DNA from 3 places in the Bacillus sp. AK128 genome. Region 2 is predicted to be linked to each of the others. Evidence: riboswitches for the same ligand, from Rfam matches in the RefSeq annotation. Region 2 holds a riboswitch; each other region holds the start of a gene.
What was found. A riboswitch is a leader RNA that binds a small molecule or an ion and turns the genes downstream of it on or off. The one in region 2 is predicted to bind S-adenosylmethionine.
Positions count from the first base shown of each region.

Region 1: another riboswitch for S-adenosylmethionine. It lies ahead of metK (methionine adenosyltransferase); the one in region 2 lies ahead of M1D60_RS03240 (PLP-dependent aspartate aminotransferase family protein).
Region 3: another riboswitch for S-adenosylmethionine. It lies ahead of M1D60_RS13185 (methionine ABC transporter ATP-binding protein); the one in region 2 lies ahead of M1D60_RS03240 (PLP-dependent aspartate aminotransferase family protein).

Region 1 covers NZ_CP096379.1:860,062-864,334, reverse strand. Annotated here, with positions in the region: gene metK (methionine adenosyltransferase) at 260-1,459, opposite strand; SAM riboswitch class I at 1,714-1,822, opposite strand; gene M1D60_RS04070 (hypothetical protein) at 2,244-2,564, opposite strand; gene pckA (phosphoenolpyruvate carboxykinase (ATP)) at 2,818-4,273, shown strand, end outside.
Region 2 covers NZ_CP096379.1:722,603-726,875, forward strand. Annotated here, with positions in the region: gene metX (homoserine O-acetyltransferase MetX) at 1-217, shown strand, start outside; gene M1D60_RS03235 (homoserine dehydrogenase) at 214-1,527, shown strand; SAM riboswitch class I at 1,530-1,623, shown strand; gene M1D60_RS03240 (PLP-dependent aspartate aminotransferase family protein) at 1,690-3,477, shown strand; gene M1D60_RS03245 (aliphatic sulfonate ABC transporter substrate-binding protein) at 3,787-4,273, shown strand, end outside.
Region 3 covers NZ_CP096379.1:2,653,347-2,657,619, forward strand. Annotated here, with positions in the region: gene M1D60_RS13175 (MetQ/NlpA family ABC transporter substrate-binding protein) at 1-247, opposite strand, end outside; gene M1D60_RS13180 (methionine ABC transporter permease) at 292-891, opposite strand; gene M1D60_RS13185 (methionine ABC transporter ATP-binding protein) at 947-1,957, opposite strand; SAM riboswitch class I at 2,141-2,245, opposite strand; SAM riboswitch class I at 2,456-2,558, shown strand; gene M1D60_RS13190 (LLM class flavin-dependent oxidoreductase) at 2,660-4,051, shown strand; gene M1D60_RS13195 (MetQ/NlpA family ABC transporter substrate-binding protein) at 4,133-4,273, shown strand, end outside.

The DNA of each region.
Region 1 (4,273 bases), 140 kb from region 2:
ATTGAGTTTGGCTGTACAACGCAGTATTATAAGTAAAATTGGATAGAGATTAGAAAAGAGCAACTTTCTTGATGTATAGCAAGATCTTGATACTAAGGTAAAAATCCGGCTTTTGGGATTTTTATAAAGCAACAATCTATACGAAAACAGCCTTTTTTTACGATCGATCCTCTATTAAACCCTGCTTTTACCAATGGCCCAACACACAAAAAAAGATCAACCCAAAGGAGGATTGATCTTTTTTTTCATGAACTATTATTTAACTTAATGCTTGCTCTTTTAAAGTTGCTGCTTTATCAGTACGCTCCCATGGTAAATCAACATCTGCACGGCCAAAGTGACCATAAGCAGCAGTTTGCTTGTAGATAGGACGACGTAAATCTAACATTTTGATAATTCCTGCTGGACGTAGATCAAAGTTGCTGCGGATCAAATCAACTAAAACATCCTCAGAAACCGCTCCTGTTCCAAATGTATCAACAGAAATCGATACTGGCTGAGCTACCCCGATCGCATAAGCTAATTGAACCTCTGCCTTATCAGCTAATCCTGCTGCGACAATGTTCTTTGCTACATAACGAGCTGCATATGCTGCAGAACGGTCTACCTTAGTTGGATCCTTACCAGAGAATGCTCCTCCGCCGTGGCGAGCATATCCACCATACGTATCAACAATAATCTTACGGCCTGTTAACCCAGCATCCCCTTGAGGACCTCCGATTACGAAACGACCTGTTGGATTAATGAAGTATTTAGTCTCTTCATCAATTAATTCCTTAGGAACGACAGGGTCAATTACATGTTCTTTCAGATTACGCTTGATTTGCTCATTTGAAATTTCAGGGTGATGTTGAGTTGAGATAACGATTGTATCAATACGAACTGGCTTATCGTTTTCATCATACTCTACTGTTACCTGTGTTTTTCCATCTGGACGAAGATAAGGTAAGATTTCTTCCTTACGAACCTCTGTTAGACGGCGAGCAATTTTATGTGCTAAAGAAATTGGAAGTGGCATAAGTTCTTTTGTTTCGTTATTTGCATAACCAAACATTAATCCTTGGTCACCTGCACCAATCGATTCAATTTCTTCGTCTGTCATTTGACCTTCACGTGCTTCTAAAGCTTGGTCAACTCCCATTGCGATATCAGCAGATTGCTCATCAATTGAAGTTAAAACAGCACAAGTTTCTGCATCAAAACCATACTTTGCACGAGTATATCCAATTTCACGGACAGTTTCACGAACAATCTTTGGAATATCTACATATGTAGAAGTAGTGATTTCTCCAGCAACAAGCACTAAACCTGTTGTAACAGAAGTTTCACATGCTACACGAGCGTTTGCATCCTTAGCTAAAATAGCATCAAGGATTGAATCAGAAATCTGATCACAAATTTTATCTGGATGTCCTTCTGTCACAGATTCAGATGTAAATAAACGGCGTTTTTTTGACATCTAACGTTCTTCCTCCCTTTATACAATAAATAGGTGAATGGTTTCACCCCTTTGTTGATACGGTACTCATTCCCTTATTATTCTAATAAAAACATATTTTTATGAGGAAAATATGCTTTTTTCGACAAATCCTTGACCAGGCAGTAAGAGGTTTATAGAAAGGTCTAATTTTGCATGCAAAATTCCTACTTCCTAATCAAAAGAAAAACCTTTCCCTGTTAGAGGAAAGGTTTAAACATTAATCTCGCCTTTCGCTCTTATCGTTCAAGGCCAAATGCCTTGCATCAGGTTAGCACCTTATCATTCTCATGATGGTTGCTGGGTTTCATAGGGCCTGTTCCCTCCGCCTGCTCGGGATAAGAGAGTATCCGTTCGGCTCATATCATATCGAAGAAGTCGAATGATGTCAACAAAAGTTTCTTGTAATATTGATTTTATTTATTATTTTTAGGCTCTGTTAAACTTCGTTGTCGATTTTCGTTACAGGACACTCGCTTTCCGCGGGGCGTGCGGTGAGCCTCCTCGGCGTGCGCCTGCGGGGTCTCACCTGTCACGCTGCTCCCGCAGGAGTCTCGCGTCCTTCCACTTCAATCAACTGTGCTAAAAATCAACATTGTGCTTTAACAGAGCATATTTTTAAAGAACTGTGATGACCTTAGATATGATAATTGTGTTCAAATGGTAAATAGTTCACTCACAAAGTTTCCAATCCTGAGAGTGTCCTAATAGGTAAATCACCCTTATTCACACACTAACATTAATTATGATTTACTAGGTTCCTACCTTAATAAGGAGTCTCATCGTTGTCGCTTTTCTTCTTACTATATTCTTCTAGTGTCTGATATTTTAATAGCTCATTCTCATTATCTCTAGGCTTCACTTGACTATAAACCCCACTAGCTGTTAAACCAATAATTAATCCAGTCAGAAGCCTCTCAGTCCAAACCTGAGGTAAACAAACAAGTATAAATCCAACTGCAATTGCTAACAGAGCGCGATACTTCTTATTAATTGAGAAGGCATTACCTATCACTGTTACAAATGCCGCTACTACCGCTGCAACAGTAGCATAATCGAAATGGCTTAATTGAGTAAAATCAATCATAAAACTCCCTCCTCCTTTTTACTATATGGTCAAAAGTTTAAAAAGGAATGGGCGAATAACTAATTTGCTCAGAATGAAGGAAATTTTTGAACTCATAAAGAAAATTATTGGTACACTTTATTCAAAAAAACGTACAATACCGTAAAAATAGTATAGACTATTTAGTTTAATGTGTTATACTAATTGGTAGAAAGCAGCATATAAATACATTTATATTAGATTAATAGAAACCATAAAAAGGCAGGTTATGAAGATGAACTCGATTGATCTCTCCATTAACTTAACGGATTTATTAAACGGGCATAATGTATACACAAATTTATCTGTATCACAGCTAGTTGAAAAGGTTCTTTCCCGAAATGAGGGTGAACTTACTTCAACAGGTGCAGTTAGAGCAACAACTGGTAAATACACAGGTCGTTCTCCAAAGGATAAGTTCATTGTGGAAGAAGACTCTGTAAAAGATAAAATTGACTGGGGCTCTGTTAATCAACCAATCTCTGTTGAAGCCTTTGATCATCTGTATAATAAGGTACTAAATTATCTCCAGAATAAAAACGAACTATTTGTATTTAAGGGGTTTGCAGGTGCAGATGAGAAGTATCGTTTACCTATTCAGGTTGTGAATGAATATGCTTGGCATAATTTGTTTGCACACCAACTTTTCATCCGTCCGGAAGCACAAGAGCTTACCTCTCATGATTCACAATTCACTGTAATTTCAGCACCAAATTTCAAAGCAAATCCAGAAGTAGATGGTACTGAATCTGAAACATTTATCATTATTTCCTTTGAACGTAAAATCGTTTTAATTGGTGGAACAGAGTATGCTGGTGAAATTAAAAAGTCTATTTTCTCTGTCATGAATTATGTACTTCCTGAAATGGGAATTCTTCCTATGCACTGTTCAGCAAATGTTGGCTTTGAAGGTGATGTTGCTTTATTCTTTGGCCTTTCTGGGACAGGGAAAACAACTTTATCAGCTGATGCTAATCGTAAATTAATCGGCGACGACGAGCACGGGTGGTCAAATAGCGGAGTATTCAATATCGAAGGTGGGTGCTATGCAAAATGCGCGAACCTAACTAGAGAAAAAGAGCCTCAAATATTTGATGCTATTCATTTTGGAAGCGTGTTAGAAAACGTTATTCTGAACGATCAAACAAGAGAAGCAGATTATGATGATATGTCATTAACAGAAAACACACGTGCAGCTTACCCCATTCAAGCGATCGATAATATCATTGAACCAAGTATTGCTGGTCACCCAAACACGATTGTTTTCTTAACCGCTGATGCGTTTGGAGTATTGCCTCCAATCAGTAAGCTTACAAAAGAACAGGCAATGTACCATTTCCTAAGTGGATATACAAGTAAACTAGCTGGAACAGAAAGAGGTGTTACTTCACCTCAAGCAACATTCTCAACATGCTTTGGATCACCTTTCTTACCATTACCTGCAACTGTTTATGCAGAAATGCTTGGAAAGAAGATTGATGAGCATAATTCTCAAGTATTTCTTGTAAACACTGGCTGGACTGGTGGAGAATACGGTGTAGGGAATAGAATGAAGCTTAGCTATACAAGAGCCATGGTTCAAGCAGCATTAGAAGGAGAACTAAATAGCATGGAAACCGTTAAGGATGTAACCTTTGGTTTAGAAATCCCTTTACATGTTCCTGGTGTTCCTGATGAAGTTCTTCGTCCTG
Region 2 (4,273 bases):
GATGGCCATAAAGGCCATTCATTCAAAAATAATTAGTATCAGTTATAAAGGCGATCTCATTTATCCATCTGAGTTTTTGCAAGGAGTTGTAGCGGAGCATCAAGAGGTACATTCATCCTCAAAGCACTATGAAGTGTCCACTGTGTTTGGTCATGACGGTTTCTTAGTTGAATTTGAAAAATGGGGACATCTAGTAGAGGAGGGACTTACTTCATGAAAACGATAAAGGTAGCCTTATTAGGTTTAGGAACAGTTGGTCAAGGTGTTTATCAAACTATCGAAACTCACCAGCAAAAGCTAATAGAAGCAACTGGTACAAAAGTCGAAGTGGTAGGGGTATTAGTTAAAAACCAGGAAAAGCAAAGAGATATCAAACCATCAGTAAAGGTGACAACTAAAATAGATGAAATATTAGCTATTGAAGAGATTGATATCGTGTTTGAAGCAATTGTTGGAATAGAGCCTGCCAATTCCTATATTAAAAGTTTCCTAGATAAAGGCTGTCATGTAATTAGTGCAAATAAGGAACTACTTGCTCATCAAGGAAAGGAATTATCAGAGCTTGCCAAAAGTAAAGGTCGCTTCCTTGCTTTTGAAGCAGCTGTAGCTGGTGGGATTCCATTATTACGAACCATTATTCAATTACTACAGGTTAATGGTATTACCAAGCTAGAGGCAATCTTAAATGGAACAAGTAATTTTATATTAACGAAAATGCGCAAAGAAAAGGCCGACTTTGACGATGTGCTAAAGGAAGCACAGGAGCTTGGTTATGCAGAGGCAAATCCAGCAAATGATATTTTAGGTACCGATGCTTTTTATAAGCTGATGATCTTAAGTGATCTTATTCACCAAGAACAGCCAAATTGGGATCAAGTTGAAAAGCAAGGCGTGAATAAGGTTTCTCTACAGGATCTGATTATTGGTGAGAAGCTAGGACTTCGCTTGAAATTATTAGCTACCCTTCAAAAACAGAATGAAGAAATTGTAGCTGAGGTCAAACCGGTTTTCGTAAACGCAAATCATCCTCTGTATAATGTTGAGGGTGTCGATAATGGTATTGTCATTTCGACTGATTTAGTCGGGAATATTCTTCTACAAGGACCTGGAGCAGGTTCGAAAGCCACTGCGAGCGCAATGATTGAGGATTTAGTTTATATAAGACAACAGGGGAATCCTGTTAATGAATTTAGAAGATCGAGTTATCAACCGATATATCAAAATGGATCACCACAGTCATTATGGGTTTCAATCAGTGAAGCTTTAAATTCTGAGGATTTAAAGAAAAATTATTCTATTACTAGCAAACTTCAAGATTATGAAGTTAAGCTCATCCAGAGAGAGCTTGTTAAAACAGAGGATGGTTATATTGTAGGGGACTTCCTTCAAGGAAGGGAAGAAAATGTATTATTATTTCTTCAACAGCTCAATCAAGATACCTTAAGATTTTATCCTGTTTCAACTACGGGGATATCTCTGGAGCAGGTTCAAACAGAACCTTCAGTACCACGAACATCAATTAAATAATCTTCTTATCAAGAGAGGTGGAGGGACTGGCCCGATGAAACCCGGCAACCGATATACAGGTGCTAATTCCAGCAGAAAAAATCTGAGAGATAAGAAGAGGGTAAAGCATCCTCTTCTTAACGCAGGATGCTTTTTTAATACACAAAAAAGGGAGAGTTATATATGACAAACCATTCTTATGATTTAGAAACATTATTGTTACACGGAGGTCATGCTCCAGATCCTACAACTGGATCTCGTGCAGTTCCAATCTATCAAACTTCTTCTTATGTTTTTCATAATACAGAGCATGCCCAACGCTTATTCGCATTAGATGAGCCAGGTAATATCTACTCTCGTATTGGAAATCCAACGGTAGATGTTCTTGAAAAGAGAATAGCTTTATTAGAAGAAGGTGTTGCAGCAGTTGCTACCTCTTCTGGTCAGGCAGCGATTTCTTTAGCACTTATGAACCTCGCTCATGCTGGAGACGAAATCGTAGCAGCAACCAATCTTTACGGTGGTACCTATAATTTATTCGCCGTTACGTTTCCACGTTACGGAATTAAAGTGAAATTTGTAGATTCTTCTGATCCAGAAAATTTTAGAAAAGCAATTACTCCTAAGACAAAGGCTGTTTTCGCTGAAACGATTGGTAATCCGAGTTTACAAGTTTTAGATATTGAAGCAGTTGCGAACATTGCACATGAAGCAGGCATCCCACTCGTGGTTGACAGCACATTTGCATCACCTTCATTATGTAAGCCAATTAAATGGGGTGCAGACATCGTCGTACACTCAGCAACAAAATGGATTGGTGGGCACGGTACTTCAATTGGAGGAATCGTTGTTGACGGAGGACGCTTTAACTGGAACAGTGAAAAGTTCCCTGGATTCACAGAGCCAGACCCAAGCTATAACGGCATCCGTTATGCTGTTGATTTTGGAACTCTAGCTTTCATTACTAAGCTGCGTGTTCAATTATTAAGAGACTTTGGATCTTGCTTAAGTCCATTCAATGCGTTCTTACTGTTACAAGGGTTAGAGACTTTACAGTTAAGAATGGAAAAGCACACCGAAAATGCAAGAGTGGTTGCTGAATATTTAGCTAGTCATCCAGCGGTTGAATGGGTTACATATCCAGGACTAGAAAATCATCCAACCCATCACTTGGCAAAGAAGTATCTGACAGGTGGAGATGGAGCAGTTGTAGTATTTGGAATTAAAGGTGGAAGAGAAGCAGGTAAGACCTTTATTGATTCCTTATCACTATGGTCGCATCTCGCAAACGTTGGAGATGCTCGTTCATTAGTCATCCATCCAGCCTCAACTACTCATCAGCAGCTAACAGGTGATCAGCTAAAAGCAACAGGGGTAACAGAAGAGCTTGTTCGTTTATCTGTAGGGTTAGAGTCTGTCAGAGATTTAACAAATGATTTAAACCAAGCTTTACTGCAAGCAACTGGCGCATATGACGGTGTAGAAAAAGAGATTGTGATCAATGATGAAGGTGTTATTAAAAAAGCATTAGGATCTCCTACCGAAACCCTAGTGGTGGATGGAGTGGAGCAAACAAGAATAAAGAATGTTGCGATTGTTGGATTGAGTAGTAATCCAGCAAGACCAAGTCACCGCTTAGCTTTCAAGATGAAGAGATTAGGTTATCAAATCATTCCGGTAAACCCAAATGAAACAGAGGTTCTAGGAGAGAAAGCCTATCCAGATTTAAGCTCAGTGCCTGATAAAATTGATATCGCCCAGATCTTTAGAAGCTCGGATGCTGCTGTTGAATTAGCAAAAGAAGCAGCTATTGTCCGACCAGGTATTTTCTGGCTACAAGAGGGTGTCATTTCAGAAGAAGCTGTAAATATCGCAAAAGAAGCAGGCTTAGAAGTTGTCTACAATCGCTGCACCTATAAAGAAGCACAACGCTTAAGAGGCTCGATTTCAACGTATGCTTGTGAAATATAAGAAACCTATTAAAAGAAGGTTATTGTTTAATAAATAGTATTGAAAACAAGGTTGTTTGATTAAAGCGGAAGGTGCGAGACTCCTGCGGGAGCAGCGGGACATATGACAAAGGAGTTCACTTTGTCCTTGGTGAGACCCCACAGGAGCTTGCTCCGAAGAGGCTCACCGCCCGCCCCGCGGAAAGCGAGCATCCTGTAGCGCCAATCAACACTGCTCACATTATTAATACAACGAAGGTTTTTATAAAGAATTTAAAAGAAATTAGAGTCTTCTAAAGAAGGCTCCCCAACAAGGAGTGTTTAAAAAAAAATGAAAAATAAAAAGTTCACCATCTTTCTATCCTTAATTCTTACTATTTATATAGGTTTACTAAGTGCGTGTGGAAGCAGCACGACATCAAACAATACTGAAGTTTCTGGTGCTGCTGAAGAAGCAAAGCCTGAGAAAATCCGTTTAGACTATGCATTCTACTCACCAACAAGTCTTGTATTAAAGGAAAAAGGCTGGGTAGAAGAAGCGTTTGAAGCAGAAGGTATCGAAGTTGAGTGGGTTCAAAGCTTAGGTAGTAACAAAGCGTTAGAATTTTTAAACAGTGATAGCGTTGATTTTGGATCAACTGCCGGAGCAGCAGCTTTAATTGCGAAGTCAAAGGCATCACCAATTGAAACGGTATATATTTATTCAAAGCCAGAGTGGACGGCACTTGTTGGCCCTGGTGGAACTAGTATAGAATCAGTTGCTGACTTAAAAGGAAAAAAGGTTGCTGCCACTTTAGGAACAGATCCATATATTTTCT
Region 3 (4,273 bases), 1.9 Mb from region 2:
CATCTAAGTCACCGTTCGCTAACGCTTTGTTTGGTTGGATATAGTCACTAAACTCAACCACTTCTATTGTATAACCTTTTTCTTCTAAAACAGGTTTTATAGCTTTGGTTACCATATCGGAATAAGGACCAGATGTAGCCCCAATTGTAATTTCTTTATCTTCTACTGTCCCTGAGGCATCTTCTTTTCCTCCACAAGCTGCTAGTAATGCAAGTAATGATAGTGATAATACGAATTTTTTAAACATTTATAGTTTCCTCCATTAGTGATTATTAAACAACATACTTCTTATTATCTTTTGTCTACAACTCTAGCTACTTTATCTCCGGCAAATTGAACAATCTGCACTAAGCAAATTAAGACCACTACTGTTGTAATCATCACGACATTATCATATCGGTAGTATCCAAATCGAATGGCTAAATCCCCTACGCCACCACCTCCGACAATCCCTGCCATCGCGGAATAGGCTACTAAACTAATAATGGTAATCGTTGTTCCTTGAACAATAGAAGGTTTCGCTTCAGGAATTAGCACGTCTTTTATAATCATCCAAGGCGAGGCACCTACCGAAACAGCAGCTTCTATAACGCCTTTATTTATCTCACGTAAGGAAGTTTCTACAATTCTAGCAAAAAACGGAATTGCTGCAACCGATAATGAAACAGATGCTGCTGTAGGTCCTATCGTTGTTCCGGTTATTAAATCGGTAAAAGGTAACAGGGCGACAAGTAAGATGATAAAAGGAATAGAACGTACAATATTTACAATAAAACCAAGCGTTGATTTTAAAGGTATATTTTCCAAAAACAAGCCCTTGTCAGTTACAAATAATAAAATACCTAATGGTAAACCCACAATAATTGCTACAGTCATAGATATTGAGACCATATAAATCGTTTCAAAGAACGCCTTATTTAGATCTGGAAGAAGTTCAATCAAATGATTAAGCAAGGTGAATCACCTCCACGCTTTGTGTTTTTTCTGTAATATATAGAATGGAACGTTCTATTTCCTTCGAGTCACCTGTTAGTTCCATAATGAAAATTCCAAGTGGAACTTCTTTTATGTATTCAATTTTTCCATGGAGGATATTTCCATTCACTTCAAATTTCTTAAATACATCTGAAACAACTGACTCCTCTGCAATCGATCCCTTAAACTGAATTTTTATAATCGTTCCTTTACTAGATGAGATAATATGGTCTGGTAGATCGAATTGTAAGACCGTGTTAATAAACTGTTTAGTTAAATCTTCCTTCGGATCGGCAAAGACATCATAGGTCCGGCCAATTTCAATTATTTTTCCATCCTGCATGACAGCCATTCGATCGCAAATATCTTTGACTACTTCCATCTCATGAGTAATCAGCACAATCGTAATTCCTAGCTCCCTATTAATCCTTTTCAATAATTTCAGAATTGATTTAGTTGTACTAGGATCTAATGCTGATGTTGCTTCATCACATAATAGGACAGTCGGGTCATTTGCCAAAGCCCTTGCAATCCCTACCCTTTGCTTCTGCCCTCCACTCAATTGAGCCGGATACACATTGCTCTTTTCAGATAACCCTACCATTTCAAGTAATTCGGTTACTCTATGGGTAATTTCTGATTTTGACTTATTGGCTGCCTTAAGAGCAAACGCGACATTTTCGAAAACTGTTTTAGAGGAGACTAAATGAAAGTGCTGGAATATCATTCCGATTTTTAGTCTAGCCTTACGTAAATGTTGATTATTTAGACTAGTTAAAGAAACCCCATCGATATGGACCTCTCCTGCTGAAGGCTTTTCTAATAGATTTAGACATCGTATTAACGAGCTTTTTCCTGCACCACTATAACCAACAATCCCAAAGATCTCTCCTTTACTAATTGTTAAAGTAACATCATCAACTCCAATTACTTTTCCTTTTGAAGTTTTATATACCTTTGACAGGTTCTTTATTTCAATCAATTTTGTTTACCCCCTTACCTCTAATTAAATAAAACTTCGTAGATTGTTAACCTAATAAGCTAGCCCAAAGCCTTTCTCGAAGAAGCTTGCTCAAAACTTCTTCATCAGTACTCACTTTCTTACAACAGCATAAAATAAAAAAATCTCTTTCCATTGAAAGAGATAAGATCGTCAAATATATACGACTTATCTCTCAGAATGTAAAACATTCTGCAGGAAGTGGCACCTTTCCAATTAGGAGGTTGCCGGACGTCATTGGGCCTGACCCTCAGTCACTCTTGATAAGTTTATTATGAAATTATGTGAAACTGTTTTTTATCATAAGTCTGATGTGCAAATTTGTCAAACAGTTTTTAATTCACTTTTCATTTTATTTAAAATGCTTAATAAATCCTTCAGTAATAAAATTATAAATTTTCAAAATAAAGGATTGACAAAAATTTCTAACCCATGTAGATTTGGGATTACAGTTATAAACTTACAACTTCATAATCGTTTTTCTTATCCAGAGAGGTGGAGGGACTGGCCCTTTGATACCTCGGCAGCAGACTTTTTCTAGTACTGTGCCAATTCCAGCAAGCATTCGCTTGAGAGATAAGAAGAGATCTGTATATTTATGCTTTTTACTAACCTCTTCTTTTCTTTCAAAAGAAGAGGTTTTTTGTTTGTCAAAAAATATTTTAATAAAGGATGGCGATCACATTGACCAAGCAAATAATTTTAAATGCATTTGAAATGACTAGTGCAATGCACAATTCTCACGGGTTTTGGAAGCATCCAGAAAGTAAGAGACACCGTCACTATAAGAATTTAGACTACTGGCTAGAATATGCAAAACTCTTAGAAAGAGGTAAATTTGATGCAGTTTTTTTCGCAGATGTATTAGGTGTATATGATACGTATAAGAAAAGCAAAGAGCCTTCCATTCGAGACGGACTCCAATTTCCAGTTAATGACGGTGCTCTGATTATCCCAGCCATGGCTAGCGTTACCAATAATCTATCTTTCGCAATCACAGTTAGTACTACATATGAACAACCCTTTGGTAACGCAAGACGTTTCTCTACTTTAGACCATTTAACGAAGGGCCGGATTGCTTGGAATGTTGTCACTTCGTATCTTCCAAATGCTGCTCGAAACTTCAGCTTGGAAGAAATGATTAAACATGATGAAAGATATGAAATTGCTGATGAGTTTTTAGAAGTATCCTATAAGCTTTGGGAAGCAAGTTGGGAAGATGATGCAATTATTGAAGATTTGGAATCAGAAAGGTTAATAGATCCGTCAAAAGTTCATGAAATCAATCATTCTGGTAAGTATTTCAGTGTGGAAGGACCGCACTTAAGTGAACCTTCCTTACAACGTACGCCAGTCATCTATCAGGCAGGAACTTCCGAACGAGGCCGTGAATTCGCTGCTAAGCATGCCGAATGTGTATTTATAGGTGGACCTACTCCTGAACGTGTTAAATACTACTCCAATACAATTAGAGAGCTTGCTAAGAAATATGGTCGGAACCCTGAACATATAAAAATATTCACGTTTTTAAGTGTGATTGTTGCTCCTACAACAGAAGAAGCAGAGCTAAAGTTCGAAGAATACTCACGGTATTGGAGTCCAGATTCTGCTAAAGCACAATTTGGTGGTGCCAGCGGTTACGATTTATCTGAGTACACAGAGAAAGATTATAATAATCCATTTGAATTTAAAAAGACAGAGCATGGCCATTATAAAGCTGCCTCAATGACAAAGGATGCCTCTAAGCAGTTAAAGGTCAAGGAAGCACTCGGTCGAATTGAAAAATTGGATCGCGAAAACTTTATCATTGGTAATCCTGTGGAAGTAGCCAATCAAATCCAACACCTATTTGAACAATCAGGTGTTGATGGCTTTAACCTTAATCACCTAGTAACACCAGGAGATTTAAAAGAGTTTATTGATTTAGTAGTCCCGATTTTACAAGAACGAGGGATTTACAAGACTGAATACAAGAGTGGCTCATTGAGGGAAAAGCTTTTTGACCATGGGAGTAGCTTATTAACAGAAGATCATCCTGCCAGTAAATATCGACAGGTCTATACAGCAAGTAAATAGATTCAAAAGTATCAGATACATCTTCACAAAGGTAGCATAATCGTAAAACGGTTTAAAAAATAAAATATATGAGGTGCTTTAATGAAAAAACATATTATACTATTACTGTCTTCATTATTTCTCGTATTATTAACAGCTTGTGGTGGAGCAGAAAGCTCATCAACAGGTGAAAAGAAAGAACTTGTATTAGGAGCAACAGTTCCTTATAGCGATATGCTAGAG